Regions from separate parts of the Pseudomonas sp. REB1044 genome, predicted to be linked through region 3. Evidence: riboswitches for the same ligand, from Rfam matches in the RefSeq annotation. Region 3 holds a riboswitch; each other region holds the start of a gene.
The links. A riboswitch is a leader RNA that binds a small molecule or an ion and turns the genes downstream of it on or off. The one in region 3 is predicted to bind cobalamin.
Positions count from the first base shown of each region.

Region 1: it holds a riboswitch for cobalamin, as region 3 does, so the genes downstream of both, GKC70_RS11490 (CbtB-domain containing protein) here and cobW (cobalamin biosynthesis protein CobW) in region 3, are expected to answer to the same signal.
Region 2: it holds a riboswitch for cobalamin, as region 3 does, so the genes downstream of both, cobO (cob(I)yrinic acid a,c-diamide adenosyltransferase) here and cobW (cobalamin biosynthesis protein CobW) in region 3, are expected to answer to the same signal.

Region 1 is NZ_CP046139.1:2,525,949-2,536,178, reverse strand. It holds gene GKC70_RS11500 (alpha/beta hydrolase) at 1-789, shown strand, start outside; gene GKC70_RS11495 (hypothetical protein) at 803-1,534, opposite strand; cobalamin riboswitch at 1,695-1,912, shown strand; gene GKC70_RS11490 (CbtB-domain containing protein) at 2,009-2,194, shown strand; gene GKC70_RS11485 (CbtA family protein) at 2,205-2,897, shown strand; gene GKC70_RS11480 (cobalamin biosynthesis protein) at 2,897-3,289, shown strand; gene cobM (precorrin-4 C(11)-methyltransferase) at 3,318-4,070, shown strand; gene GKC70_RS11470 (response regulator transcription factor) at 4,324-4,938, shown strand; partial or broken gene GKC70_RS11465 (transporter substrate-binding domain-containing protein) at 4,949-8,202, shown strand; partial or broken gene GKC70_RS11460 (PAS domain-containing methyl-accepting chemotaxis protein) at 8,177-9,496, opposite strand; gene GKC70_RS11455 (LacI family DNA-binding transcriptional regulator) at 9,610-10,230, opposite strand, start outside.
Region 2 is NZ_CP046139.1:1,421,514-1,431,743, reverse strand. It holds gene GKC70_RS06710 (adenosylcobinamide-GDP ribazoletransferase) at 1-147, opposite strand, end outside; gene cobC (alpha-ribazole phosphatase family protein) at 147-716, opposite strand; gene cobT (nicotinate-nucleotide--dimethylbenzimidazole phosphoribosyltransferase) at 713-1,768, opposite strand; gene cobU (bifunctional adenosylcobinamide kinase/adenosylcobinamide-phosphate guanylyltransferase) at 1,765-2,286, opposite strand; gene GKC70_RS06690 (cobyric acid synthase) at 2,288-3,742, opposite strand; gene cobD (threonine-phosphate decarboxylase CobD) at 3,739-4,731, opposite strand; gene cbiB (adenosylcobinamide-phosphate synthase CbiB) at 4,724-5,632, opposite strand; gene bluB (5,6-dimethylbenzimidazole synthase) at 5,629-6,279, opposite strand; gene GKC70_RS06670 (cobyrinate a,c-diamide synthase) at 6,276-7,574, opposite strand; gene cobO (cob(I)yrinic acid a,c-diamide adenosyltransferase) at 7,571-8,140, opposite strand; cobalamin riboswitch at 8,328-8,544, opposite strand; gene GKC70_RS06660 (hypothetical protein) at 8,683-9,261, shown strand; gene GKC70_RS06655 (C40 family peptidase) at 9,299-9,838, opposite strand; gene GKC70_RS06650 (C40 family peptidase) at 9,974-10,230, opposite strand, start outside.
Region 3 is NZ_CP046139.1:2,305,821-2,316,050, reverse strand. It holds partial or broken gene cobN (cobaltochelatase subunit CobN) at 1-2,483, opposite strand, end outside; gene cobW (cobalamin biosynthesis protein CobW) at 2,487-3,551, opposite strand; cobalamin riboswitch at 3,650-3,844, opposite strand; gene GKC70_RS10765 (LysR substrate-binding domain-containing protein) at 3,891-4,772, opposite strand; gene GKC70_RS10760 (ankyrin repeat domain-containing protein) at 4,986-5,588, shown strand; gene pobA (4-hydroxybenzoate 3-monooxygenase) at 5,598-6,782, opposite strand; gene GKC70_RS10750 (helix-turn-helix domain-containing protein) at 6,946-7,830, shown strand; gene GKC70_RS10745 (hydroxymethylglutaryl-CoA lyase) at 7,913-8,812, shown strand; gene GKC70_RS10740 (NUDIX domain-containing protein) at 8,844-9,179, opposite strand; gene GKC70_RS10735 (OsmC domain/YcaO domain-containing protein) at 9,397-10,230, opposite strand, start outside.

The DNA.
Region 1 (10,230 bases), 220 kb from region 3:
CTGCAACATAAAGAGCGTGAGCTGGTGTTTCGTATCGAACCCGGTCAAGCCAGCTGGTTCCATGGCCTGCCGGCTGGCGTACAGGAGCTGGACTTGCGTGCGCGCAGCTTCACCCAGGGGCAGAGCCTGCATGCCTGGTGGTGGCCTGCCAAACGCGCGGATGCACCGGCGATCCTTTATCTGCATGGCGTACGCTGGAACCTGACCGGCCAGTTGTTCCGCATCCAGCAACTGCATGCCATGGGTTACTCGGTACTGGCGGTGGACTACCGCGGCTTCGGCCAGAGCCGGGGCGGCCTGCCGTCGGAAACCACGGTCTACGAAGACGCGCGCATCGCCTGGGACCGCTTTGCCCAACTGCAGCCGGTGCCGGGCAAGCGCTTGATCTTCGGCCACTCGCTCGGTGGCGCCGTGGCGGTTGAACTGGCCTCCGAACTTTCCCGGCAGGCCCGCAGCGACGGCACGCCAGTGCCCGCACGCGGCCTCATTCTGGAATCGACCTTTACGACACTTGGCGACGTCGCCGCTGCCGTGGCCAATACCAGCCTGCCGGTGCGCTGGTTGCTGTCGCAGAAGTTCGACTCGCTGGGCAAGATCGGCGAAGTCGGCCTGCCCGTGCTGCTGGTGCATGGCCTGGACGATCGCTACGTGCCGCCGCGCTTCAGCCAGGCCCTGTTCGACGCCGCCCAGGAGCCCAAGGCTCTGCTGCTGGTGCCCGGCGCGACCCACAATAACAGCATGAGCCTGGCGGGCCAGCGCTATCGGCGCGCCATCGAAGCTTTGCTGTAGGGCCGCCGGCGGCTCATTGCACGGGCAGGAAGTTCATCAGCAACAGGCTTTGGGCGTAGTTCAGGCCAATGCGCCGATAGCGCTCGTCGAGCATCTGCGCCAGCAGGTCCAGGCGCGCGACGATCTTGCCGAACTCCACGGCGAAACTCAGGTTGCTGCCCTCCTCGGAAATCTCGTTGGAGAACAACAGCAGCACGCCGTTGGCGTCCTGGCGTTGGCTGAGCATCCAGGTAGCCTTCTCGATGTTGCGCGCGGCGTTGTTGACGAACAATGGATCGATGGCGTCGGTCATGTAGAACTCGGTGCGCCCGCCATGGGCGGTCACCAGCATGCTGCCGATGGCATAGATGAAGGCGCCCACCCGGTCACCGCGAAACTCGGGGCTCAAGGCATAGCTCAGGGCCGCCAGGTCACGGCGTTGGCCCAGTTGCGCCAGCGGCTGGCGCTGCTCGATGGCTTGGCGGATCTGCCGCTCGGCGGTGGCAGCGTCCAGGTAGCCGGACTGACGCCACTGGTTGGGGTTGCGCAGGTACAGCTTGTTCATCAGCAGATAGAGGCTCTGCAGGTTGTCGCGCATCGACAGGGTCGCCATGCGGTCGACGCTGGTCTGGAACAGTTCGCTGGGATGGCCATTGCCCAACTGGGTGAAGACATCCTGACCCTCCTGGCGAGTACACGCGCACAGGGTGATCAACGTGCCCACCAGCAACAGGCGAGCGCCATGACGAAGAGCAGGAACAGGCATCGGCACCGTGGTCCGGGTCAGCGGCCAAGCCGGGAATCGGCGCAGCCAGGCCCTGCATAGAGCCTGCAAATGTAAAAAAGTGCGACGCCTGTGCACAAAGCCCGTCCATGGCGAGGGTATTTGGTAACAAGAATTGACGGCGCGCGCATGACCGTGATCTGCTTACACCCTTACGTCGGGTGCCCCTTGCAGGGGTGAAACGGGAAACCGGTGCGTCGAGGCCCATTCCAGGGTTCGATCAGTCCGGTGCTGCCCCCGCAACGGTAAGCGAGCGAGCGTCTGATCCACTGTGTCCAAGGCATGGGAAGGTGACGCTGCTGTTGGAGGCCTTGCTTCTGCTCGCCAGCCCGGAGACCGGCCCGACGCTCAGTCATCACACCCCGCGGTGGGCGGGCGCTGTTGCCGATTCCTGGACGTTGTCGCTCCGGGCTCGCCGCGCTTGCTGTCGCCATGAAAAAAGCAGAGGAATGCGTCATGTCCGTCACCAGCGCCAAACACAGCATTGCCACGCCCGTCAGTCTCAGCCAACGCCTGGTGGTCGCCATCGGTGCCAGTCTGCTGGGCCTGTGCCTGGTCTACTTCGCCGGGTTCTCACACCTGGAGGCCGTGCATAACGCGGCCCACGACACCCGCCACAGCGCCGCCTTCCCTTGCCATTGAGGGTCCAGCGATGATTACGCGTATTGCCCGCACCGCAGGCTTCAGTGGCCTGCTCGCTGCCCTGCTGCTGACCCTGCTACAGAGCTTCTGGGTGGCCCCGTTGATTCTTCAGGCCGAAACCTACGAAAGCGCAGCCCCGGCCGAACAGCATGAGCACGCTGCAGGCCAAGCCGTGGCTGCCCATGAGCACGACAGCGAAGCCTGGTCTCCGGAAGATGGCTGGCAGCGTGTGTTATCGACCACCGGCGGCAACCTGGTGGTGGCGGTCGGGTTCGCCTTGATCCTCGCCGCGTTGTACAGCCTGCGCGAGCCGGGACGCGTCAGCACGGGTGCCCTGTGGGGCCTGGGCGGCTTCGCAGTGTTCTGCCTGGCACCGACGCTGGGCCTGCCGCCGGAGCTGCCGGGCACGGCCGCTGCCGACCTGGGCCAGCGCCAGACCTGGTGGATCGGCACCGCAGCGGCCACAGCCGTGGGCCTGGCCCTGTTGGTGTTTGCCCGGCATTGGTTGGTCAAGGTACTGGGCGCCGCGCTGCTGGTCGTTCCCCACCTGATCGGTGCCCCTCAGCCCGAGGTACACGAGAGCCTGGCGCCCGAAGCACTCGAAGCGCAATTCAAAGTGGCCTCCTGGTTGACCAACGCGGCGTTCTGGATTGCGTTGGGCCTGCTCAGCGCCTGGCTCTACCGTCGTTCCGCTCAGGCCTGATGAGCGCGCTGTACGCAGGCTTCGGTTGCCGCCGAGGGTGCTCTGTCGAGGTGCTGGAGCACCTGCTACGGCGCAGCCTCGCGGCCCACGGCCTGGCCATCACGGCCGTGCGCGGAATCGCCAGTATTGCGTTGAAGGCCGATGAGCCGGGTCTGAGCGCGCTGTCACGGCGCCTGGCCCTGCCTCTGGTGTGCTACGACGCGCAACAACTGCGGCCCTTCCTGAACCAGCTCAGCCACCGCTCAGAAATATCCCACAAAACCACGGGCTGCTGGGGCGTCGCCGAAAGCGCGGCACTGGCACTGGCCGGCGGTCAGGGGGATCAGCCGCGCCTGCGCATTTCCCGCCAAGTGTTCGCTAACGCTACCCTGGCAATTGCCTGCAACGGCTAGCACTGCTTCTCCTACCCAAGGAAGTCTCATGACGGTCTACTTCATCGGGGCCGGCCCCGGCGATCCCGAGCTGATCACGGTCAAGGGCCAGCGCCTGATCCGCCAATGTCCGGTGATCATCTACGCGGGATCCCTGGTACCGGCAGCGGTGCTCGAGGGCCATAGCGCTCGCACCGTACTCAATAGCGCCGAACTGCATCTGCAGCAGATCGTCGACGCCATGCACGATGCCCACCAGCAAGGCCTGGACGTGGCTCGCGTGCACAGTGGCGACCCGAGCCTATATGGGGCGATCGGTGAGCAGATACGCCATCTGCGCGAACTGGGGATCGACTACCAGATCATCCCGGGCGTCACCGCCACGGCCGCCAGCGCCGCCTTGCTCGGCTGCGAGCTGACGCTGCCGGATGTGGCGCAGACGGTAATCCTCACCCGTTACGCCGATGCCTCGCCCATGCCCGCTGGCGAGCAGTTGGCTGACCTGGCACGCCATCGCAGCACGCTGGCGATCCACCTGGGAGTGCGTCACCTGCCGAAGATCGTCGCCGAACTGCTGCCGTATTACGGCGCCGATTGCCCGGTTGCCGTGGTCCACCGGGCCACTTGGCCGGATCAGGACTGGGTGCGCGGCACACTCGCCGATATTGTCGAGGGTGTGGCAGCGAAGGGTTTTCGGCGTACCGCGCTGATTCTGGTCGGCCATGTCCTGGGCGATGCACCGTTCTCTGAATCGGCGCTCTACCGGGCAGGCCACGCCCACCTCTACCGGCCGCTCAGTTGACCGGGCGCCTTCCCTGTCTAGGCCGCGTCCTACACGCTCGCGATAGCGCTCGCCGCGAGCGTCATCTCAATCCCACATCCTCAGCCGCTTTTGTAGGGAATATCTACATCCTGTGGCGGCTTTTTCCACACGCCTATACTCGCCATTATCAAAGCGTTCTGATGGACGTATCGTGCGCGCAGCCAGATTGGCCCTACAGACGCATTCCTGGGTAATGCCAGGAACGAACATAAATTCTTACAGGAGCTTGCCCATGACCACCGTACTGATGGTCGATGATCACCCAACCGTCCGCCTGGCCGTGCGCATTCTGCTCGAGCGCGAACGCTTCGAGGTGGTCGGCGAATCCGGAAACGGGATCGAGGCCGTGCAAATGGCGCGTCAGCTCTCACCCAAGGTGGTGATCCTCGATATCGGTCTGCCGGGGCTGGACGGCATGGAGGTGATCAAGCGCCTGCAGATGCTGGAGCCGGCGCCGAAGATCATGGTCCTGACCGGGCAATCTTCCGAGCTGTACGTACGCCGCTGCCTGGATGCCGGCATCGCGGCCTTCGTCAACAAAGACGAAGACCTCGACGCCCTGCTGTTCGCGCTCAAGGCCTTGGTCAAGGGTTATTCGACGTTTCCGCAGATGTCGGTCAACAGCAACACACTTGAGTCGGAGACGGTGCGCCTGAACAGTCTGTCGAACCGCGAGATGGAAGTGCTGCGCCGGCTTTCACGCGGGGAGAACAACAAGTACATCGGCACCGCCATGAACCTCAGTGCCAAGACCATCAGCACCTACCGTGGCCGCATCGGCGATAAGCTCAAGACCGAGTCGCTGGTGGAAATGGTCGATCTGGCCAAACGCAACAACATCACCTGAGCCCGCGCCCATGACGCCCTGGCTGCGCAGACTGTTGCTGATACTGACGCTCACAGTGTCGGCAGCCGCCGTGGCGGACAGCCAGCCGCGTCAACTGCTGGCCCGCTCGCTCAGTGCCAGCCCAGCGCTGGTATTGAGTCAGGACGATCGGCAATGGCTCGATGAGCGCAAGGTGCTGGTGCTGGGTAGCTCCCAGCCCGACTATCCACCGTTTGAAATCAACATCAGCCCGCAGGACTACGAAGGCCTGAGCGCCGACTATGCCGGTCTGATCGGCGAGCAGTTGGGCATTGCGATCACGGTGCGGCGCTTCGCTAGCCGTACAGAGGCCATCGATGCACTACGGCGCGGCCAGATTGACCTGCTCGGCAGCTCCAACGGCTTCGAGGCGGAAGATGGCCAACTGGCACTGAGCCACCCCTACGCCGACGATCTGCCGGTGATCGTGACCCGCCAGGACCGCCCTCAACTCGACGATCAAAGCCTGGCCGGAATGACCTTGGCCATGGTCGATCACTATGTGCCTGCCAGCACGGTGCGTGCGCTTTACCCCCAGGCCCGACTACAGCTCTACCGCTCGACCCAGGCCGGCCTGAGCGCCGTGGCGCTGGGCAGTGCCGACGCCTATATCGGCGATGCGATCAGCTCGGACTACGCCATCGGCCGCGCCTACCAAGGTCTGGTGCGCATCGATCACTTCGTGCCGACGCCTGCCGGCAGCTTCGCCTTCGCGTTGGACCAGCACAACGTCAGGCTGCTGAAGCTGGTCGATCAGGCACTGGAGCGCATCACCGACAGCGAACGCCTGAGCATCCTGCGCCGCTGGTCCAGCGGCAACACCAGCCTGCTACTGCAACGTCGTCTGGCCACGCTCACTGCCGAGGAGCAACAGTGGCTGGTCACGGCGCCGACACTGCAGGTGCTGGTCAATCCCAGCCTGGCACCCCTGACCTTCAATGACAGCCAACAGCAACCAACCGGCATCACCCTGGAAGTGCTCAAGCAGATCAGCCTGCGCACCGGGCTGCGCTTCGAAATCGTCGAGCGCGATTCGGTGGCGGCCATGGTCGACGAGGTGGCAAGGGGTGCCGCCCACATGGCCGGTGCGCTCGACTACAGTCGCGAACGTGCCTCGCGGGTGCGCTTCACCCGCCCTTATCTGGTCAGCCCGACGGTGCGCGTGGTACGCCGCAACGCACCGCTGACACAGCGCTTGGACGATCAGCGCATCGCCCTGGTGCGCGGCGCCTCCCCGCACGTGGCGCTGCTGCAACGCTACCCTGCGGCCAGGGTCATCGAGAGCGACAACGCGCTGACCATGATGGAGTCGGTGGCCAAGGGCGAAGCCGATGTCGCGCTCATCAGCCAGATCGCCGCGGCCTATTACCTCACCCACGTGTTCAAGGACAAGCTGCGCATCGCTGGCTTGCAAGACGACGAACAGTCCGTCGCTGCGTTTGCCGTGTCACCGGATCTGCCCGTGCTGCAATCGATTCTGGACAAGGCGCTGCTGAGCATTCCGCCGGACGAACTCGACCAGTTGATCAACCGCTGGCGCACCAGCACCATCGCCAGCGATAGCCTGTGGGGCAACTACCGTTCACTGGCCCTGCAAGTGCTGGTGCTATCGGCGGTCCTGTTGGCCGGCGTGGTGTTCTGGAATGGCTACCTGCGCAAGCTCATCCACCAGCGCAGCGAGGCGCAACAGGCATTGCAGACGCAGTTGACGCTCAGTCGCAGCTTGCTCGAGCAATTACGTGTTGCCAAGGAGGAGGCAGAGCGCGCAAGCCAGGCCAAGAGCAGTTTTCTGGCGATCATGAGTCACGAAATTCGTACGCCGATGAACGCCATCATGGGGCTGCTGGAACTGGCGCTGAACGATCACCGCGAAGGCCGCAGCGATCCGCAGGGCCTGCAAACCGCGCATGATGCAGCGCGTGCCCTACTCGACCTGATTGGCGACATTCTCGATATTTCACGGATCGAATCCGGCCATATGACCTTGCAACGCGTTCCCGCCGACCTGGTCGAGCTGGTCAGGTCCGTGCTGCGTGCATTCGAGGCCAATGCACGCCTGAAGGGTCTGGCGCTGCAGGCCAGCCTGCCAGACGCGCCGACCTGGGTCAGCGTCGATGCGGTGCGCTTGCGCCAGATCATCGCCAACCTCATCAGCAATGCCATCAAGTTCACCGACCAGGGTCAGGTCGATGTCCGGCTCCAGACCGAACCCGACGCCGAGGGCTGGCTGCGCGTCGAGCTGCAGGTGCAGGACAGTGGCATCGGCATCAGCCAGGCGGACCAGGCGCGGCTGTTCAAAGCCTTCGGCCAGCTCGACAGCCAGCGCGTCCGTCACGGTGCAGGACTGGGCCTGATCATCAGCCGAACCCTGTGCCAGCTCATGGCAGGCGAACTGCATTTGCAGAGCCTGGAAGGCGTCGGCACGCGGGTCGAGGTCAGACTCAGGCTACAGAGCGCCACCCCCGTGCCCAGCAGCGGCTCAGCCTTGCCCGTCGAAGTCATCGATGGCAACCCCTTGCGCATCCTGGTGGCTGACGACTACCCCGCCAATCTCATGCTCCTGGAAAAGCAACTGCATAGCCTCGGTCACCACGTCAGCCTCGCGGAAAACGGTGAGGCGGCGTGGGTCCTGTGGCAAGCGGGGGATTTCGACGTGGTGCTCACCGATTGCAGCATGCCGGTGATGGACGGCCATGAATTGACACGTCGTATCCGCGCCTTGGAGCGCGAACGCGGCCTATCGCCTTGCACCATTCTGGGATCACGGCCAATGCCCAGGCCGAAGCGCGAGCGCAATGCCTGGCCGACGGCATGAACGACTGCCTGTTCAAACCCATCGGCCTGCAGCTGCTCAAGGCCCATCTGCCACAGGCGCCCGCGCGTACGCCTGATCGCCCGGAAAGCGGTTTCGACCTTGCTCAACTGCGCCACCTCACCCAGGACGACGCCAGTCTCACCCGGCGTCTGCTCGAACAACTCGCACGCAGCACCGCCGAAGATCTCCAAGCCCTGCGCACGCTCCCGCCCGACTGCGCTCCTGCGGAGCTGAAAGCGCTGGTCCATCGGATCAAGGGCGGCGCGCGCATGCTCAAGGTACGTGGCGTGGTCCGCGACTGCGAGGCCTTGGAACAGGCCCTCGCCGATGATAGCCCCAGCGCCGAGCACCTACGGCGCCTGGAGACGAATCTGCAGGGGCTGGAGCTGGAACTGCGCCGAGGGCTCAATGCAATTGCAGGGTCGAACTGATCTGGCTGATGGCATCGACCACGTGCCGCGAGCCCTGCTGGATCTCCATGATCACCGTGCCGGCTTCATTGGCCAACTCAACGCCCATCCCCGTGCGTGACAGGCTCGACTGCATGCTGGCAACTGCAGTCAACGACAGATCCTGGTTCTGGCGCACCACCTCGACAATCTCCAGCGTCGCCTTGCTGGTGCGTGCCGCCAGGCTGCGCACTTCATCGGCGACCACCGCGAACCCTCGACCATGCTCCCCGGCGCGTGCTGCCTCGATGGCTGCATTGAGCGCAAGCAAGTTGGTCTGGTCGGCGATCCCGCGAATGGTCAACACGATCTGCCCGATCACCTGTGACTGTCGACTCACGGCATCGATGCTGCGCGCGGCATCGTTGAGCTCGACGGAGATCTGTTCGATCACCTGCACGGCCTGCTGCACCACCTCGGTGCCCTTGCGCGCGCAAGCGTCGGTCTGCACCGAACTGGCATGGGCGGCCTCGGCTGCGCTCTGCTGGGTGCTGATCTGGTCGGTGATATCGCTGGCGAACTTGACCACCTTGTACAGGCGGCCCTTGCTGTCGAACATCGGGTTATAGGAAGCCTCCAGATACACTGTCCGGCCTTGTCTATCGATGCGCTCGAAGCGGTGGGAATGGTACTCGCCGCGGTTCAGCGATGCCCAGAACTGTCGGTACTGCTCCGATTCACGCTCATGGAGGTGGCAGAACAGACCATGGTGGCGTCCGACCACCTCATCGAGCTTATAGCCCATGGTGTCGAGGAAGTTCTGGTTGGCGGTGATCACCCGCCCTTCGGGGGTGAATTCGATGACCGCCATCGAGCGCCCGATGGCCTGGAGCAGGCTCTCGCGCTCATGGGATTCGCGGGAGCGCTGGGTGACATCGGCCGCCACTTAGATCACGCTGGTCACCTGCTGCTGCTCGTCGAGCACCGGCATGTAACTTGCCTCCAGCCACACCTCGCGGCCCGCCTTGTCGAGGCGCTCGAAGGTGCCGCTGATGGCCTTGCCCTGACTCAGTTCGTGCCACAGTTGCTGATACTCGGCACTCTTCGCGTAGTCGGGTTCGCAGAACAGGCGATGGTGCTGGCCGAGGATCTCGTCCACCGTGTAGCCCATCGCGGCACAGAACTTGGCATTGGCTTGGAGGATGACGCCGTCAACGGAGAACTCGATCATGGCCATCGCCCGGCTGATCGCGGCCAGCTTGGCTTGCACCGCAGCCAACGCCTCCCGGCAGCGCTCGTTGTGCATCGAATCGGACTTGCGCTGAAAACCGAACATGCGCCGAACCTCCTTGTATGGGCGGGAATGTGCAGAGCATATAACGGAATTGGCACCATGCAAGCGATGCGGCATCGCCGTTTGTCCAGTGCCCCAACGACCGCAACGCGGGCTTAGGAACTCTCCCGCACAACCAGTTCGAAGCCCATGTCCTGGCGCTCATCGACCACACGCTTTCCGTCGAGCAGGTTCAGCAGCGCCTGGGCAGCATGGCGCCCCACGGCGGCGCGCGGGGTTCGGATGGACGTCAGTCTCGGCACCATGTGCGCCGAGGCCGGCAGGTCATTGAAGCCGACCATGGCCACCTGCTGAGGCACCTCGATACCCTGGCGAAGGGCTTGCAACACAGCGCCTTGAGCCAGGTCGTCATTGCAGAAGAAAATCCCGTCCACCTCCGGCGCCTGTTCCAGCAGACGACTGAACAATTCGCCGCCCAGGCCAATGGACGAGGGTTGCGGATCGAGCACCTCCAGCGCCGGTGCGGCCAGCCCGGCTTCGCGCAGGGCCTGCCGGAAACCCTCGGCGCGCTGCATCACCCTCGGGTCCAGCTGCGCCGCGATGAAGGCCAGACGCCGCCGACCACGGGCAATCAAATGCTCGGCGGCGGCGCGGCCGGCGCACTGCTGGGAGAACCCCACCGACAAGTCGCCCGGCTCCCCGCCCAGTTCCATCATGTGCACGCAAGGCACGCCGCTGGCCGCGAGCATCTGCCGCGAGGCCTCACTGCGCTCGAA
Region 2 (10,230 bases), 880 kb from region 3:
GCTGGCCGCCCACAGCAACACGCCGAACAACGCCCCGACTGCAGGGTAGAACAGCAGCGAACGTCCCATCTGCCGCGGCTCGGGCATGCCCGCCAGCGTCACCGGCAGGCTGCTCAAAAACTGCAAGGCAATCCAGAACGGCAGCATCACGCCCGCTCCGTCAACTGGCCGTCGGCCGCCACGTCCAGACGCCGCAACGCTCCGTGCCCGACCTCGACCTGCAGCAGCTGCTCGCGTGGCAAGCCGCGGGCGCGCGCCAACAGCAGGCGCATGACGCCGCCATGGGTCACCAGCAGCACACGCTGCCCCGTATATCGACCCGCCAACTGCTCGACGCTGCGCTGCACGCGCTCGGCGAAATGGCTGACCGGCTCACCGCCGGGCGGGGTGCAGGCATAGGGATCGGCCCAGAAACGCCCGAGCAAATCGGCTTCGGTCTGCATGATCTGCGCCGCGCTGCGCCCCTCCCACTCGCCGAAATGCAATTCGCGCACCCCCGCCTCCACCTGCACCGGCAGCGCCAGGCGCTCGCCCAGTTCCTCGGCGAAGCGTGCGCAGCGCTGCAAGGGCGAGCTGACCAGCACGTCCCAGGGACCACCCTCGCTCACCGCTGCGCGCATCTGCGCCCAGCCCTGGGCGGTCAGGGCATCGTCCAGGCTGCCACGCAGCCCACCACCGCATTCGGTTTCGCCATGGCGCAGCAGGTCGAGGATCATGCCGGGCGATCCGCCACGGCCGCTTCGGCGAAAGTCGCCATCTGCCCGTGCAGCGCGCATGCCAGGCGCATCAGCGGCACCGCCAGCGCCGCACCGCTGCCTTCCCCCAGGCGTAGACCGAGGGCCAGCAGCGGCTGGGCCTGCAGTGCTTCGAGCACGGCGCGGTGACCTGGCTCCGCGCCCTGATGGGCGAACAGCAGCCACGGCTGGCATTGCGGGTTGAGGCGCACGGCTACCAGTGCGGCGACACTGCAGATGAAGCCGTCCACCAGCACCGCCACGCCCTGCTGGGCACAGGCCATGTAGGCTCCAGTCAATGCCGCGATCTCGAAGCCGCCGACGCAGGCCAAGACACGCAACGGCTCATCGCCAGACAGCGCATGCAGCGCCAGCGCGCGCTGGATCACCTCGGCTTTGTGTTGCACGCCTGCGCTGTCCAAGCCTGTACCCGGCCCGCTCAACAGGTTGGCCGCGCAGCCCAGCAAGGCGCTGGCCACGGCTGCCGCGGCCGTGGTGTTGCCGATGCCCATCTCGCCACCGATGAACAACTGGGCGCCCTGCTTGGCAGCGCGCAGGGCGCTGTCGCGGCCGGCGCCTAATGCCGCCTGCAATTGCGCCTCGCTCATCGCCGGCTGGCGGGCAAAGTTGGCCGTACCAACGCCCAGGCGCAGGTGATGCACGCCCGGTAGGTGCAGGGTGGGATCGACAGTGCCCAGGTCGATCACCTCCAGCGTCGCGCGCAGTTCGCGCGCCAGTACGCTGATCGCCGCGCCTCCCCCGACGAAGTTTCGCAGCATCTGCCCGGTCACGGCCTGGGGATAGGCGGAGATGCCCTCCTCCACCACACCATGGTCACCGGCGAAGAGGCTGATTGCCACGTGTTCCAGGCTCGGCCGCTCGCAGCCTTGGAGACCGGCCAGGGTGACCGCCAAGGTTTCCAGTTGGCCCAGCGAGCCGGCCGGCTTGGTCAATTGCTGCTGACGGGCGCGCGCCTGCTCCATGGCGTCAGAGTCGAGGGGATGGCAGGCATCGAGCCACCAGGAGGAAGTCATAGAGCAGGTCCTTTAAGCGTGAGAGGAAGGCCAGCGACCGTGAGCACGACACGCTCGCAGCGCTCGGCCACGGCCTGGTGCAGCCAGCCGGCCAGGTCGACGTAACGACGAGTCAGCTCGCCCATGGGCACTACACCCAGGCCGCTTTCGTTGCTGACCAGAATCAACGTGCCCGGCAGACTGGCAAGGCCATCGAGCAGGGCGTCACGCTCCTGAGCCAGGCGCTGGGCATCGTCGAGCATCAGCAGATTGGTTAGCCACAGGGTCAGGCAGTCCACCAGCAGACAGCGCCCTTCGGCGGCCTCGGCGCGCAACACCTGCGCCAGCGCCAGAGGCTCCTCGATCAGCCCCCAGTCGGCCGGGCGACGCTCGCGGTGCAGGCGCACGCGCTCGTTCATCTCGCCGTCCAGCGGCTCGCTGGTGGCGATGTAGGTGACCGGCAGGCCGCTGGCCACGGCCAGTTGTTCGGCCAGGCGACTCTTGCCCGAGCGGGCACCGCCGAGAATCAGGTTACGCATGTCAGGCGACTCCACACAGTGCACGCAGATGCGCAGTATCCAAATGCTGTTCGACCAGGTCGGCTAGACGCTCGATGTCGCGCTCGCGCAAGGCGTGGTAGTCGACGCGCTCGACCGCCTCGAGCCCGGCCCAGCGCAGCAACGCCGCGCACGAATCGCTGCCCTCGAACAGGCCATGCAGGTAGGTCGCCAGGATCTGCCCGTCGGCACTCAGGGCACCGTCGGCGCGGCCATCGGCCAGCCGTAGTGCAGGCCGCTCCAGCGCCGGGCCCTGGGTGACGCCGGCATGGATCTCGTAGCCGCTCACCGCCGCCTGCTCCAGGCTCAGCACGCCGCTGACGTTGCGCAACTGCTTGTCGGCTTCCAGCACCGTCGCGTAGTCGAACAAACCCAGGCCTTCGCTGCTCCCGGCCGGACCTTCCAGGCCCAGCGGATCGTGCACGTGCCGGCCGAGCATCTGCAAGCCGCCACAGATGCCGATCAGCTTGCCGCCGTAGCGCAGATGACGGGCGATGGCGCGCTCCCAGCCACGCGCGCGCAACTGGGCGAGGTCGCCACGTACGCTCTTGGAGCCGGGCAGGATGATCAGGTCGGCCGGCGGAATCGGTTGGCCGGGGCCGATGAACTGCACGTCCACCTGCGGGTGCAGGCGCAACGGGTCGAAGTCGGTGTGATTGCTGATGCGCGGCAGTACCGGCACGATCACCTTGAGCAGCCGATCGCCCTTGGTCGACTGGCGTCGATCGATGCCGTCCTCGGCTTCCAAGTGCAGGTCGGTGACGTAGGGCAACACCCCCAGTACCGGCTTGCCAGTGCGCTGCTCCAACCAGTCCAGCCCCGGCTGCAACAAGGCGATGTCACCGCGAAAGCGGTTGATGACGAACCCTTTCACCCGCGCCTGCTCGCTCGGCGAAAGCAGTTCCAAGGTGCCGACCAAATGGGCGAAGACCCCGCCGCGGTTGATGTCGGCGACCAGAATCACTGGGCAGTCCACCGCCTCGGCGAAGCCCATGTTGGCGATGTCGCCGGCCCGCAGGTTGATCTCGGCCGGCGAGCCGGCACCTTCGACCATTACCACGGGATAGGCCGCACTCAGGCGTTGGTGCGAAGCCAGTACCGCTTGCAAGGCGATGGCTTTGTAGTCGTGGTAGGCGACCGCGTTCATGCTGGTCACCGCGCGGCCATGGACGATCACCTGCGCGCCGGTATCGCTGTTGGGCTTGAGCAGCACCGGGTTCATGTCGGTGTGCGGCGCCAGGTTGCAGGCCTGGGCTTGGACGGCCTGGGCCCGGCCGATCTCGCCGCCGTCGGCGGTCACGGCGCTGTTGAGGGCCATGTTCTGTGGCTTGAAGGGGACCACGGCGATGCCCTGGCGCAGCAGCCAGCGGCACAGCGCGGTGACCAAGGTGCTCTTGCCAGCATCGGAAGTGGTGCCTTGCACCATGAGGGTCGTCATGCCGATTCCTTGTGATAAGCCTGCAAGGCCTGACGCAGGCGCTGTTCGTCCGCCGCATCGCCAGGCAAGCCGAAGCGCAGCGCCGAGGGCGTCTCGAACAGGCGCACGAGAATACCGCGACGGGCGAGGAAGTCCTGCAACTGCGCGGCGCATGGATGGCGCAGGTACTGGAACAGGTCGCAACCGCCGCTGACCGGCAACGCGCAGCCCTCGAGCAGCGTGGCGAGTCGCGCGCTGGCCTGAGCACAGCGCTCGATCTGCGCCCGTTGCTGCTCGACGTCGTCCAGGCAGGCCTGGCCGACGATACGGGCCGGGCCACTGACCGTCCAAGGCCCCAACGCGTGGGCCAGTGCTTGCAGCAGTGGTGCTTCGGCCATCACGAAACCCAGCCGCACACCGGCCAGGCCGAAGAATTTGCCGAACGAGCGCAACACGATCAGTCCGGCGCGCCCGGCTTGATCGACCACGCTGAGGGCCGGCGTGTTGTCCATGAACGCTTCGTCCACCACCAGCCAACCGCCGCGCCGGGCCAGACGCGCATGCCAGTCGAGCAACTGCTCGCGCGACACACAGCGTCCGGTCGGGTTGTTGGGGTTGACCAGCACCAGCACATCGAGGCTGTCCAGGGCGTCCTCGACCTGGGTTTCGTCGAGCTCCAGCAGGCGATGTCCGGCCTGGCGCCAAGCCTGCGGATGCTCGGCGTAACAGGGCCAGAGCACGCCGACCCGACCTCGCGGGCGCAGTTGCGGCAGCGCCTGGATCGCTGCCTGCGAACCGGCCACGGCAAGCAGTTGCGCCACGCCGTAGTAGCTGCGCGCCGCCTGCTCCAAGCCGTCCTCGACTTCAGGCAGCCGCGCCCAGGCCTGCGCCGGTACTTCAGGAATGGGGAATGACCATGGCGCGATGCCGCTGGACAGGTCGAGCCAGTCCTGACGCGCAATGCCGTATTCGCGCACCGCGCGCAACAAACGTCCACCGTGTTCAAGCATACAGCCAGGCTCCCAGGCAGATCACCAGCAACCACAGCCAGACACCGCGCTGCACCAAGCTCCAGCCACGCTCGATGGCGTCGGCGTCGGCCGCCAGCCCTTCACCCAGCCGCGCACGGTCGTGCAGCTCGCCGTGATACACCGCCGGGCCACCCAGCTCGACATCCAGGGCGCCGGCGCCGGCGGCCATCACCGGGCCAGCATTGGGGCTGTCCCAGTGCGGCGCCTGGTTGCGCCAGCAGCGCAGCGCCAGACGGGTCTTGCCGAGCAGCGCGTAGGTCAGCGCCACCAAACGAGCGGGCACATAGTTCAGGGCATCGTCGATGCGCGCCGCCGCCCAGCCAAAGCGCTCGAAGCGCGCCGTGCGGTAGCCCCACATGGCATCCAGGGTATTGCTCAGGCGATACAGCACCACACCGGGCGCACCGGCCACGACAAACCAGAACAGCGCGGCGAACACCGCGTCACTGCCATTTTCCAGCACCGATTCGGTGGCGGCGCGGGCCACGGCGGGAGCATCCAGCTCGGCGGTTTCCCGGCTGACCAGGTAGCCCACGCGCCGCCGCGCTTCGTCCAGGTCACCCTGGCGCAGGGCCTGGGCCACTGGCAGCACGTGCTCGCCCAGGCTGCGCATGCCCAGCGCGCAGTACAATGCCAAGGCTTCCACCAACCAGCCGATGACCGGCAGCCAGGACAGGATCAGCGCCAGCAGGGTCAGCGGCACCACCGCCAGGAACCAGGCGCTGACCCCATGGCTGCGCCACCCTCGTCCGCCGGCGTTCAGGCGCTGCTCCAAACGGGCGGCGAAGTTGCCGAAGGCCACCAATGGATGGCGTCGCTGCGGCTCGCCCAGCAGCGCGTCCAGCGCGACGCCCGCCACGGTCAGCAAGGCGATGCTCATGCCGGCGTCCCCCACTGGTTCTCGTAGAGCATCTCGCTCAGCGGGCGTTCGCGGGCCCAGTCCTCCAGCACCAGCATCGGCGCCTCGTAGAACTGCGCCACCGGGCCCAGGCACAGCACGGCCACCGGCTGGGCACCGGCCGGCATGCCCAGCAGTTCGGCCAGCGCCTGCGGGTCGAACAGCGACACCCAGCCCATGCCCAGCCCCTCGGCGCGTGCAGCCAGCCACAGGTTCTGGATGGCGCAGGCGATGGAGGCCAAGTCCATTTCCGGCAGCGTGCGACGGCCAAAGATGTGCGGCTCGCGCTGATCCATCAAGGCCGCGACCAGCACTTCAGCGCACTCGCCGATGCCCTCGACCTTGAGTTTCATGAAGTCGTCGGAGCGCTCGCCGAGCGCCTCGGCGGTGAGCACTCGCTCCTGCTCCACCAGTGCCTGGATGCGCGCGCGCAGCGTGGGCTGGCTGATGCGGATGAAACGCCACGGCTGCATCAGACCGACACTGGGTGCCTGATGCGCGGCCGCCAGCAGCCGGGCGAGCAGCGTCGGCGCCACCTCGCCGCCGATGAAGTGACGCATGTCGCGACGCTCGCCAATGACGCGATAGACCGCCGCGCGCTCGGCCGCACTGAAGGCATGTGGGTTCATGGTCGCAACAGCGCCGCCGCCGCCTCTGGATTGGAAGGAAAATAGAAGTGCACGTAAGAGGCCGTCAGCCGGCCCTGTCGATAGACTGCTTCGTTGCCGCGTCCGCCGTTGGGACTCTGGCCCCGGGCGATGGGAACCAGGTCGGTGCTGGTCAGCGAGTGATGGTAGGTGTGGCCACGCAGCGCACCCTCGGGCAACTCGACTGTCTGCAGCGCCAGTGCGGCCAGACGCTTCTGCATCACCGCTTCGCCGGGCAGCAGGCCGAGCAGCTCGACGCGCTCGCCGGACACGTCGGTCAAGGCCTGGAGTAGATAAAGCATGCCACCACATTCGGCGAGCAACGGCTTGCCCTGCGCATGATGGGCACGGATCGCCTGGCACATCGGCGTGTTGGCCGCCAGGGCAAGGTGATGGAGCTCGGGGTAGCCACCCGGCAGATACAGACTGTCGACCACCGGCAACTGGCTATCATGCAGCGGCGAAAAGAACACCAGTTCGGCGCCCTGGTCGCGCAGTAAATCAAGGTTGGCGCCATAGAGGAAGGCGAAAGCCTCGTCGCGGGCCACGCCGATGCGCACGCCGGCCAAGCTGGCCTGCCGCCGCTGGGCTGGCGGTTTGACGAAACTCACCGGTGGCGGCAGGGCTGCATCGCAACTGGCGCCCAACGCCTCGGCAGCGGCATCCAGGCGTGCGTCCAGGTCGTTCAGCTCGCTGGCCTGGACCAGCCCCAGATGACGGCTGGGCAGCTCGATGCCGCGCTCGCGGGAAAGCCCACCGTACCAACGCAGGCCTTCGGTCAGGCTGCCTTCGAGCAGTTGCGCGTGGCGCAGGCTGCCTACGCGGTTGGCCAACACGCCGGCAAACGGCAGGTCGGGCTGATAGCGCGCCAGACCCAAGGCCAGGGCGCCAAAGGTCTGGGCCATGGCAGTGCCGTCGATCACCGCCAGCACCGGCACGCCGAAATGCCGCGCCAGATCGGCGCTCGAGGGCGTGCCGTCGAACAGGCCCATCACACCTTCGATCAGGATCAGGTCGGCATCGGCAGCCGCCTCCCACAACAGGCGACGGCTTTCGGCCTCGCCGATCATCCACATGTCCAACTGGTACACCGGCGCGCCGCTGGCCCGCTCGTGGATCATAGGATCAAGAAAGTCAGGCCCGCACTTGAACACTCGAACCCGGCGTCCAAGGTTGCGATGCAGACGCGCCAGGGCGGCGGTGACGGTGGTCTTGCCCTGGCCGGAGGCAGGGGCTGCGATCAGCACCGCCGGGCATTGCCGAGTGCCTGAGGTCACAGCTCGACGCCCTTTTGCGCGCGGATTCCGGCCTGGAAGGCGTGCTTGAGCATACCCATCTCGGTGACGGTATCGGCCAGTTCGATCATTTCCGGCTTGGCGCCGCGGCCGGTGACGATGACATGCTGCATCGGTGGCCGTGCCTGGATATCGGACAGGACCTGATCCAGCTCCAGATAGCCGTGCTTGAGGGCGATGTTGAGTTCATCGAGCACCACGAACTGCACGCCAGGGTCTTGCAGCAGCGCGCGTGACACCTCCCAGGCGGCTTCGGCGGCAGCGATGTCACGCTGACGGTCTTGGGTTTCCCAAGTGAAGCCCTCACCCATCACGTGATAACGCACCTGCTCGGGGAACCGCCGGAAGAACAGCTCTTCGCCGGTGCTGTTACGGCCCTTAATGAACTGCACAACACCGCACTGCATGCCGTGGCCCATGGCACGGGCGAGCATGCCGAACGCCGAACTGCTCTTGCCCTTGCCGTTGCCGGTGAGCACCAGCAGCAGGCCGCATTCGTTGGGGGAGTTGGCGATGCGTTCGTCGATCACCGCCTTCTTGCGCTGCATGCGCGCCAGGTGGCGTTCGTCGCGTTCGGGGATTCGCTCATGTGGGTACTCCGCAAGCTGTCGACGCGCCGGTCGGGCACTCGCGGGTGGGCACCAGGCAGCGACAGGTAATCAAGGCAGGCAGGCGCAGACGGGAGCACGCAATGGCCGCGGACAGACCACGGGACCGCGCGCATCACCCTCCGTGATGCCGTTGGCAGTGACAGGCCGGTCTCCGGGCTCATGAGTTGGGCTCTGGCCCGAAACCGCGCGCCTTCCCGGACTCTGCCCAGTGGCCATGCGCGGCCTTGACTCACCTACCGTTGCGGGGGCAGCGCCGGACTCGCGCCCTGCGGCGCCCACCGGCTTCCCAGTTTCACTCTGCCGGAGGCTGTCCGCAGAGCACCTGAAACACGCGGCGAAGGTTAGAGGGTTGCACCGGGAGCGTCAATTGAACACGGATGGCGAACGACTCTTCAGGGCGCTTGTCTGAAGAACAAGGAAGTGATATCACATAGCCATCAATCGGCTGAACGCGATCATAAATAAAAGGAGAACGCGTCATGCAAGGCTTGATCATCCACAACCCGCACCTGGAGTTCCTGCGACCGGTATTCGAGCGCTGGGTCGAATGCATCGACCGCTTCAATCAGATCCACGGTGAAAGCGACGCCCCCTACTGGCATGGCGCCCAGGCCAATGCCGGCCTGCTGGCCGCTGCCGCCTGGCAGGCCGAGCGTGTCACGCTGCAGCAGTATCAGGGCAAGAAACAACGTGACGAAGGTGACCGCGAGGGACGTTGCGACCTGTGCATCGCCGATGCCGAACAATCCCTGCATTTGATTACCGCGCAGCGTTGGCCAAAGATCGCCCGACTGGACCTCGCCACCGCCCTGCAAGAAACCGCCGCACTGGCGCGCCTGTCGGTCTACCCCAGCCAGTTCAAGGCGGGGGCTCTGTTCATCAGTCCGTGGAAGGCCGGCCAGCATGCCAGCCCGGAAGAGTTGCAGGACATGGTCGACGACCTGAGCAAGCACACGGCCTGCGCCATCGCCTGGTACTTCCCTTACGCTTATCGCAAGCTGCACAACGAAGCAGGGCAGTATCACCCGGGTGTGGCGGTGTTGATCAAGCAGGCGTGAAGCACTAGGGGCCGGTCAGCGGCCCCACGTCCGCCCGCTAGGGATTCTGTGCCAGATGGCCCGAGGGATTGAGCACTCGTTTGGCCTGCAGGTAGGCCCTGGACCAGTAGCTGTTGGACAGGTAGTCCAGGCGCACGGTGCCACCGCTGGACGGCGCATGCACGAACCGCCCCTCGCCCACATAGATGCCGGCATGGCTCACCCGGGAACCGCCCGCGGTGGCGAAGAACACCAGATCGCCCGACTGCAGCGCGTTGATGTTCACAGTCGGCGCGCGCATGACGATCATCTCGCGGGTCGAACGCGGCAGGCTGATGTTTGCCGCATCGCGATACACATAGCCGATCAGACCACTGCAATCGAAGCCCGAGTCCGGGGTATTGCCGCCCCAGCGGTAGGGTGTGCCCACCAGACCGATGGCACGGATCAGCACATCGTCGGCCACAGGCGAAGAGGACGGTTGATCGACGAAGACCACCGGCGGCTTGACGGCGGGTGGCGGAGTGGGAGCACGGCTGGAACAGGCGGCGAGCAGAGCCACCATCGAGAGGAATGCGAAGCGCGTCATGATCGCCATGGGTCAGAACCTGTCTGAAACCGATCGGCCGCAGCCGATGAAAGAGTTGAGAATTTAGATTAGACGCTATTCGTAAATGCGCACGGCGACTCGCTTTTCAGCCAGTCGCCGTGTTGAGAGTACAGCAAAATGCTATTAGTTTCGTGACAACGTGGTGGTCGGTGCCATGGCCAAGGCGCGCTTGGCTTCGAGGAAGGTTTTGCTCCAGTAGCGATCACCGAGGCTGTCGATGCGCACGCCACCGCTGCGGCGGCTGCTGGAGTGGATGAACTGGTTGTCGCCCAGGTAGATGCCAGCGTGGCTGACACGGCCACGGCCATTGGTGCTGAAGAACAGCAGGTCGCCTGGCTTGAGCTTGTTGCGCGCCACTTTAGGGGCGTCAACGTTGATCA
Region 3 (10,230 bases):
GGCCGCCAGCAGGCCGTCGATTTCGGCATCGCCACAGGCATCCAGGCTCGGTGCGACCTGCTCGTGCAGCGCATGCAGCACCGCCTGCACACCCTGCCAGCTCGGGGTATCGGGCGCGCGCTGGCGCGCTTCGATCAACGCCAGGGCAAGCAGCTCCAGACGCTCGCGGGTGTCGCCCTGAGTGCGCCAGGCACTCGTCACCACGTCCTGCAGCAGCGCCGGACGTGGTCCGTCCCAGGCCTGACCCAGGTCGCAATCCAACGGATCGAAGTCCAGTTGCAGCGCCCGCGCCAACGCCCGCAACAGGCTGGCATTGCCGTCGCGACCGTCGCCACGGTCGACCCGCAGCAACGCCAGCAGCGTGTCGCTGCGCAGGCGACCCTGGGGCGACTGGCCGAACACGTGCAGGCCGTCGCGAATCTGCGACTCCTTGAGGTCGCACAGGTAGGTGTCCAGGCGCGGCAGCCACACCGCAGCATCGTCCAGTTGACCTTCGAGCTGCAGGTCGCGGTCAATGTGGTTGGCCTTCACCAACTCGACGATGTCGCGCTGAAGCTCGCGGGCTCGCCGTGGGTCGAGCAACTGCGCTTCATAGTATTCGTCGGCCAGTTGCTCCAAATGGCGCAAAGGCCCGTAGGTTTCGGCGCGGGTCAACGGTGGCATCAAGTGATCGATGATCACCGCCTGGGTCCGCCGCTTGGCCTGGGCGCCCTCGCCTGGGTCGTTGACGATGAATGGATAGATGTTCGGCAACGGGCCGAGCAGTGCATCCGGCCAGCACTCGGCGGACAGGCCGACGCCCTTGCCGGGCAGCCATTCCAGGTTGCCATGCTTGCCGACATGGATCAGCGCATCGGCAGCGTAGACCGTGCGCAACCAGAAATAGAACGCCAGGTAGCCATGCGGGGCACCAGGTCCGGATCGTGGTAGACCGCGCTGGGGTCCACCTGGTAGCCGCGCGCCGGCTGGATTCCAACGAAGGTCAGGCCCAGGCGCAGTCCTGCCACCATCATCCGCCCGCTGCGGAACATGGGGTCCTGCTCGGGTGCCCCCCAGCGCTCGCGCACTGCTCGCTGGTTGGCTTCGGGCAGGTCGGCAAAGGCCGCCAGATAGTCGTCCAGGGCCAGGCTCTGGGCACACGGGCGCTGGTCGAGGTGGTCCAGGTCGTTGGTCACGCCGCCGAGCAGGCGGTGGATCAGTGCGGTGCCGGTCGACGGCAGGTCGGCCACCGGATAGCCCTGGGCTTGCAGGGCCTTGAGGATGTTCAGGGCCGCGCCTGGCGTGTCCAGGCCGACGCCGTTGCCGATCCGGCCGTCACGGGTGGGGTAATTGGCCAGCACCAGCGCCACGCGCTTTTGCGCATTGGGCAGGCGCGCCAGCTCGACCCAGCGCCGCGCCAGTTCGGCGACGAAATCCATGCGCTCCGGGTGGGCCTTGTAGCACACCACATCGGACTGGCTGCGTTCGCTGCGCCAGGCCAGGTCCTTGAAGCTCACGGGACGCGTGATGATGCGCCCATCGAGCTCCGGCAGCACGATATGCATCGCCAGGTCGCGTGCCCCCAAGCCCTGCTCGCTGGCTTCCCAGCCGGGCTGATTGTCCTGGGCGCAGATAGCCTGCAACACCGGCACGTCGCGGCGCAGCGGTCGCAGATTAGGGCGCTCGGGACTGGACAGGGCAAAACCGGTGGTGTTGATCACCACCTCGGCGCCGACCTCATCGAGCCAGGCTTGGACCTGCTCCAGGCACGCCATTTCCTTGAGGCTGGCAACCGCGATCGGCAAGGGGTTCAACCCGGCGGCTTGCAAGCGCTGGCAGAACACGTCGATGAAACCGGTATTGGCCGCCTGCAGGTGCGAGCGGTAGAACAGGATCGGGGCGACCGGCTGTTCGGGCTGCCAGTGGCCATACCAGTCCTGCAACTGCGCGGCGGGTTTGTCGGGATGGTAGACGCTGGTACGCGGCAGCGGCTGCGGCGCGTCCCAGCTATAGTCGCGGCCCAACCATTGGTTGGCCAGGCACTTGAACAGGTTCAGGGCATTGGCCCGACCGCCCTGGCGCAGAAAGTGCCAGAGCCGCTCGGCCTGAGCGTCGGGCACCGTGCCCAGGCGGGTCAGCTCGGGGTCGGGTCGGTCGTCGCCTGGCACGAGAATCAGTTGCACACCGCTGGCGGCCAGTTCGACCAGTTGCTCCACGCCATAGCGCCAGTAGCCGACGCCGCCGTGCAGCGACAGCAGGATCACCTTGGCGTGGCGCAGCACCTGATCGAAGTAGAGGTCCACCGAGGCATGGTTCTGCACCTGCATGGGATTGGCCAGGCGCAGGCTGGGAAAGTCGTCCGGCAACTGCTCGGCGGTGTCGGCGAGCAGCGCCAGGTGGGAATCACCGCTGCAGAGAATCACCAGGTCGGCGGGGGTCTGGCCGAGGTCGGCAATGCTGTCGTCCGGCACGAAGCCGCCGGGCTGGGTCCGCAGCAGGTGCATGGATCAGGCGCCCAGGGCCTGGCGCAGGCGCGCTTCGAGCTGGGCGGCATCGAGGTCCTGACCGATCAGCACCAGCCGGGTGATGCGCGGCTCGTCGGCGCGCCAGGCACGGTCGAAGTGCTTGTCGAAGCGCGTGCCGACGCCCTGGATCAGCAGGCGCATCGGTTTGCCGGGAATCGCGGCGAAACCCTTGGCACGCAAGATGCCGAACTCGCCCACCAACTGCGCCAGCGCGTCGAGCAGCAGGCGCTCGTCGGCTTCGGGCAGGTCGATGGAGATGGAGTCGAAGGCGTCGTGATCGTGGTCGTCCTCTTCGCCGTCATGGTGCGAATCGTGATGGGTGCGGCGCGCATCGATGTGCGCTTCGGCTTGCGCGTCCAGGCCCAGCAGCACGTCCAGCGGCAGACGACCGCTGCTGGCCTCGATCACCTTGACCGCCGGTGGCAGTTCTTCGGCCACCTCGGCGCGGACCTTGGCCAGGCCCTCGGCGTCGATCAGGTCGGCTTTGTTCAGCACCACCAGGTCGGCGCTGGCCAACTGGTCGGCGAACAGTTCGTGCAGGGGCGACTCGTGATCCAGGTTAGGGTCGAGTTTGCGCTGGGCATCGACCTGCTCGGGATAGGCGGCGAAGGTGCCGGCAGCCACGGCCGGGCTGTCGACCACGGTAATCACTGCATCGACGGTGCAGGCGTTGCGGATTTCCGGCCACTGGAAGGCTTGCACCAAGGGTTTGGGCAGCGCCAGGCCGCTGGTCTCGATGAGGATGTGGTCCAGGTCGCCACGGCGCGCCACCAACTCGCGCATCACCGGGAAGAACTCTTCCTGCACCGTGCAGCACAGGCAGCCGTTGGCCAGCTCGTAGACGCGGCCGTTGGCTTCTTCCTCGCTACAGCCGATGCTGCACTGCTTGAGGATCTCGCCGTCGATGCCCAGCTCGCCGAATTCGTTGACGATGACCGCGATGCGCCGGCCTTGGGCGTTGTCGAGCATGTGCCGGAGCAAGGTAGTCTTGCCCGAGCCGAGGAAGCCGGTGACGATGGTGACCGGAAGTTTGGCCAGTGTTTTCATGTGGCAATGCCCTTGGCAGCAATGGTGCGGGCATGCGGGACGAGCGCCTCGGCCGAGCGGCCGGGCACGTTCGCCACCGGATCACCCCGCCCGGTTGAAGGTCGAAAACGTCACGAGGCAGGTCTCCTGGCTTGCACTGCACGGCCGCGGGCCGTTAGTTCGACGCCTTCCCGCACGTGCAGTGGCTGTGTCGAACCTGTTCAGTGCTTACAGTTGCGGGGGCAGCCGCGGCTTGGACCGCGTTCCCGTCTTAGCTCCGGTCGGGCCGGAGAACCTCGAACCGGCAAGGCTACGCAGTGGGGCGCAGGTGGTCAACCGTCTCGCGCCGACAGGCGGCCACTACCATCCTTCGCCGGCCAGAAGCTGCTTGAGCGTATCGGCCAGGGCCTTGACCATACCGTCGGCGCTGGGCCGATGGACGATGACGATCTCGTAGCTGTCCACCTCCGGCAGCCCCTGCGCTGTCCCCAGTACGCGGTGTTCGGCGGTGGCTGCGCGCGGTGGCAGGAGGCTCACGCCCATGCCGTTGGCGACTGCCGCCTGGATGCCGGACAGACTGGAGCTGGTGAAGCTGATGCGCCAGCGGCGGCCCATGCCCTCGATGGCCTGGATCATGTCTTCGCGGTACAGGCCGCGCGGCGGGAACGTCACCAGTGGCACCGGGTCCAGCTCGAAGGTGGGCAGCTGCAGGCTGTCGATCCATTGCAGCGGCTCCGGCCAGCAAGCCAGGCCCTCGCGGCTGTTGCGCCTTTGTTTGAGCAGCACCAGGTCCAGTTCGCCGTTGTCGTAGGCCTGGCTCAGGTCGCGGCACAGGCCACTGGTGACCTCCAGCTTGACCTGCGGATACTGGCGGCTGAAGGCTGACAGTGCATGGGTGGTACGGCCGCCGACGAAGTCTTCGGGTACACCCAAGCGCACGGTCACGCCGACCGAGGCCCCGGCCAGGGCCTCGAGCATCTGGTCATTGAGCGCAAGCATGTGCCGGGCGTAGCCGAGCAGGGTCTGGCCGGCGTCGGTGGGCAGCACGTCGCGGTGACCGCGCACCAGCAGGCGATGGCCGACCATCTCTTCCAGGCGGCGGACCTTCTGGCTGATGGTCGACTGGGTCGAGTGCAGGCGAGCAGCGGCGGTGGTGAAACTGCCGCAATCGGCCACCACGACGATGGCGCGGAGCAAGTCGAGGTCGAACAGCGCTCTATTCGGTTTGACGCTGGTGTGCATCGCAGTATTCGATTCGCGAATGGAAGAACGGCGTTCTAACACAGCCCTGCCGCCCCGGCAATCGCGCAGGTATTCGCAAAGCCACTGCGTGTCATCCAGATAATTCGTTTCAGTCCGCTGCGTCTGATCTCCTAGGATGAACCTTCGTACCCAGGAGACCGCCTCATGCGTATGCCACTCATCGCCTGCCTGCTGGCTGCGCTCACCTGCCCTATGGCCCACGCCGAGACCTCGCCCATGGACACCCGCCTGCTGTATGCCGCCCAGCGCGGCGATGCCCCCGCCATCGGCCGCCTGCTCAAAGAGTCGGTGGATCTTGAGCGTCGCGATGCGCAAGGTCGCACACCATTGATGCTGGCAACCCATGGCAACCATGTCGAGGCGGCCCGGGTATTGATCGAGGCCGGGGCGGACGTCAACGCCAAGGACGCCATCCACGACAGCCCCTACCTGTATTCCGGCGCGCGGGGCCTGAATCAGATCCTGCGCCTGACCCTGGACCACGGCGCCGACCTGGCCAGCACCAACCGCTATGGCGGCACGGCGCTGATCCCGGCTGCCGAGCGCGGCCATGTGGACACGGTGCAGATGCTGATCGACGCCGGGGTCGAGGTGAACCACCTCAACCGCCTGCACTGGACCGCCCTGCTGGAGGCGGTGATTCTCGGCGATGGCGGCCCTCGGCACGTCGAGATCGTGGAACGGCTGCTGGCCGCCGGCGCCGACCCGACGATCGCCGACAAGGACGGCGTGACCGCGCTGGCCCATGCCAAGGCGCGCGGCTATGCGCAGATGGTGGCGCTGCTGGAACCCTGACGCCGCCCCCTACACGGCCTCGTACGGCAGGCCCACGTAGTTCTCGGCGATGTTCACCAGGCCGGCTGGCGAGTTCAGGAAGTAATCGCGGTCGGCCTCCTGCATCTTTTGGTCCCAGGCATCTTTGTGCTCGCCGAAATCGTGCAGCAACTGCGTCATGAACCAGCTGAAGCGCTCGCCTTTCCACACTCGCCGCAACGCCAGCTCGGAGTAGCGCTGCAACAGATCGGTGCGGCCTTCGCGGTAGACCTTGAGCAGGATGCGGTACAGGTAATTGACGTCGGAGGCGGCCAGGTTGAGCCCCTTGGCCCCGGTGGGCGGTACGATGTGTGCCGCATCGCCGACCAGGAACAGGTGGCCGTACTGCATCGGCTCCACCACCAGGCTGCGCAGCGGGGCAATGCTCTTCTCCAGCGCAGGGCCGGTGACCAGGCGCTCGGCGACCTCTTCGGGCAGCCGCGCCTTGAGCTCGTCCCAGAAGCGATCGTCTGACCAGTCCTCGACCCGCTCCTGCAGCGGTACCTGCAAGTAGTAGCGGCTGCGGGTGGCAGACCGTTGACTGCACAGCACGAAGCCACGGTCGTGGTGGGCGTAGATCAGCTCGTGGTTGACCGGCGGAGTATCGGACAGCAGCCCCAGCCAGCCGAATGGATAGACCCGCTCGTACTGCTTGAGCACGCCCTCGGGAATGCTCTGGCGCGAAACGCCATGGAAGCCGTCGCAGCCGGCGATATAGTCGCAGTCCACACGCTGCACCTGACCTTCATGCTCGAACGTGACGTAGGGCTGCTCATCCTTCAGGCCCTGGGGCTGGACGTTACTGACGCCGTAGAAGATCGGCGCCCCGCTCTGCTCGCGTGCCTGCATGAGGTCGCGGGTCACTTCGGTCTGGCCGTAGACCATCACTGTCTTGCCGCCGGTCAGGGCCTTGAGGTCCAGTCGCTGGCGACGCCCACCGAACAGCAGTTCAACGCCTTCGTGCACCAGCCCTTCGCGGTCCATGCGCGCCGAGACGCCCGCCTCGCGCAGCAGATCGACCGTGCCTTGTTCGAGCACGCCGGCACGGATGCGCCCGAGCACGTAGTCCGGCGTCTGCCGTTCGAGGATCAGCGTGTCGATACCGGCCTGGTGCAGCAGTTGGCCGAGCAGCAGGCCAGAAGGGCCGGCACCAATGATTGCAACCTGGGTTTTCATTGTTGTTGTCTCGCCTTGTCGGTGCCGGACTGGCAATAGCCGGCACGGATGATTAGGGTATGCCCCTGTATTTTTACTGGCGAAATCTGCTGAAAAGCTGTGTTATCCAATATAAAAACTGCACTTTCGAAAATCTTGTGCGATCAGCGAACAGGTTCCCACGATGAAATCCTCGCTTCCCGGCGTGCCGCTGTTCCAGCTCTACGGCGAAAACCACACCTGGCCTGGCACCGACCTGCTGCACTGCGAGTCGATTCCGGCCCGTAGCCGCCTGCACCACTGGGAAATCAAGCCGCACCGACATGCCGAGCTGTTCCAGTTGCTCTACGTACAACGTGGCCGGGCGGTGGTGGAAATCGAGGGACGCCGCCGCGAAATCGACGAGGCGGCGATTCAGGTGGTCCCGCCACTGACCGTGCATGGCTTTCACTTCAGCGCCGATATCCAGGGGCATGTACTGACCTTCGGCCCCGCGCTGGTGGCCGAACTCGAGCAGCGCCTGGGCGTGCCGCTGGCAGTGCTGACCTCGCCCGGATGCTACGCCTTGGGCCGCGACCGGGCGCGTCTGCGTGGCCTGATCGAGACGCTGCAACAGGAATACGACGGCAGCGCCCCAGGGCGTGCGGCCTTGCTCGACGCCCTGGTGAGCGCCTTGATGGTGTGGATCAGCCGACGCCAGCAACTGGGCCTGGCCCCGCGCAATCGCGATGAACGCGACCGCCATCTGCTCGGGCAGTACCTGCGTTTGGTCGAGGCGCACTATCGCGAGCACCTGCCGATCGAGACCTACGCCGCCCGCCTGGGCATCACCAGCCTGCAACTGAACCAGCTGTGCCGCGCCCTCAGCGCCCAGAGCGCGTTGCAGGTGATCCATCAGCGGCTGTTGCTCGAAGCCCGGCGCAGCCTGGTGTACACGCGCATGAGCATTGGCCAGTTGTCCGACCGCCTGGGCTTCAGCGATCCCACCTACTTCGCGCGCTTCTTCAAGCGCCTGAGCGGGCAGACGCCCAATGCCTATCGACGGACCGCCAGCGAGGATGCGCCTTGACGTAAACGTCAAGCTGCCAGTAGTTTAGCCGCACTGTGCACGCCCGGAGTCGCCACCGCTGCACCGCCATAGGAGCATCACCATGTCATTACCCGCACAGGTCCGCCTGGTCGAAGTCGGCCCGCGCGACGGCCTGCAGAACGAATCCCGCCCGATCAGCGTCGCCGACAAGGTGCGCCTGGTGGACGATCTCAGCAATGCCGGGCTGCGGTACATCGAAGTGGGCAGTTTCGTCTCGCCCAAGTGGGTGCCGCAGATGGCCGGCTCGGCCGAGGTGTTCGCCGGCATCCGCCAGCAGCCTGGCGTCACCTATGCTGCCCTGGCGCCGAACCTGCGCGGCTTCGAGGACGCCGTGGCGGCGGGTGTGCGCGAGGTGGCCGTGTTCGCCGCTGCCTCCGAAGCCTTTTCCCAACGCAACATCAATTGCTCGATCAGCCAGAGCCTGCAGCGCTTCGGGCCGATCATGGACGCCGCGCGCCAGCAGCAGGTGCGGGTACGCGGCTATGTCTCCTGCGTGCTGGGCTGCCCGTACGAGGGCCGGGTGGACGCGGCGCAAGTGGCAGCAGTGGCGCGAGCGCTGCACGACATGGGCTGCTACGAAGTGTCGCTGGGCGACACCCTCGGCACCGGCACTGCGGGCGACACTCGGCGCCTGTTCGAGGTGGTGTCGGCGCAGGTGCCGCGCGAGCAGTTGGCCGGTCACTTCCACGACACCTACGGACAGGCACTGGCCAATGTCTATGCCAGCCTGCTCGAAGGCATCAGCGTGTTCGACAGTTCGGTAGCGGGGCTGGGAGGCTGTCCATACGCCAAGGGCGCGACCGGCAATATCGCCACCGAAGATGTGCTGTATCTGCTGCAAGGGCTGGGTATCGAGACCGGCGTCGATCTGGACACGCTGATCATGGCCGGTCAGCGGATCAGTCAGGTGCTGGGCCGTGACAACGGCTCACGGGTGGCGCGGGCGCGACTGGCCAAGTAAGGCTGCTTGGCAAGCAAACCCACGCAACGATTCAGGCCGCCCAGGGCGACAGCGCCGGGATGCCGCTGGCCAGCAGCGCCTGGGCGGTGGGGTTGAGCGATGTCCGTTGCAATGCCTTGCGCGCCACCCAGGTGCAGGCCGCGATCTCGCTGCGCGCGGTGGGCTTGTCGCCGGGATACAGGTGGGTGGTGAACAGGTAATGGCACACCCCGCCGATTTCCAGACTGCACAGCTGCAGCAGTTCCTTGCCGCTCAAGCCGGTTTCCTCGTAAAGCTCCCGAGCTGCCGCCACGCGCGGCGACTCGCCGCGCTCGACGGTACCCCCGGGAAAATTCCAGCGTCCGCCTTTCTTGCGCACAAGCAGCACCTGCCCCTCGTGGAAACAAATGACGGTAGCTCTGTATTTTCAGGAAGATTGGCGTGGGGCATCGGACCTGCTCATGACCGGAAATCACTGTGTGACAGTTTTGTTACATAGTTTGACCGGCAAGTCTGACGCCAAGTTCACCCCTGAAGACACACAGCGCCGATGATCGGCGCGCCAGCAGCGGGGAGAACGCTGTGGCGCCCTCCCCGTAACCGCCTCAGTTCGCCGCCCGCGCCCGCGCCGCGTGCAATTTGCGGTAGCTGTCGATCAGGCGCTGGTGACGCTCCAGGCCCTCGAGTTTGAGGCTGGTCGGGGTCAGGCCGTGGAAGCGCACGCTGCCGTCCACCGAGCCGAGCGCGGCATCCATGCGCGCGTCGCCGAACATGCGGCGGAAATTGGCCTCGTAGTCGGCCATCTCCAAGTCCTCGTCCAGCACCACTTCCAGCACCACGTTCAGCGCCTGGTAGAACAGCCCGCGCTCGACGGTGTTGTCGTTGAACTGCAGGAACATCTCCACCAGTTCCTTGGCGTCCTCGAAGCGCTCCAAGGCCAGTTGGATCAGCAGCTTGAGTTCGAGGAGGGTCAATTGGCCCCACACCGTGTTGTCGTCGAACTCGACGCCGATCAGCGTGGTGATGGTGGTGTACTCATCCACCTCCAACTGGTCCAGACGCTTGAACAGCAGTTTCAAGGCGCGGTTGTCGAGGCTGTGCAGGTTGAGGATGTCGGCACGCACGCCCAAGGCACGGTTGGTGTTGTCCCAGATGAGGTCTTCCACCGGATAGATTTCCGAATAACCCGGCACCAGGATGCGGCAGGCGGTGGCACCGAGGTCGTCGTACACCGCCATGTAGACCTCTTTGCCCATGCCTTGGAGCAACGAAAACAGGGTGCGCGCCTGCAGCTCGGTGCTGTCTTCGCCGGCCCACTCCCACTCGACGAACTCGAAGTCGGCCTTGGCGCTGAAGAAGCGCCAGGACACCACACCGCTGGAGTCGATGAAGTGTTCGACGAAGTTGTTCGGCTCCATCAGCGCGTGGCTCTCGAAGGT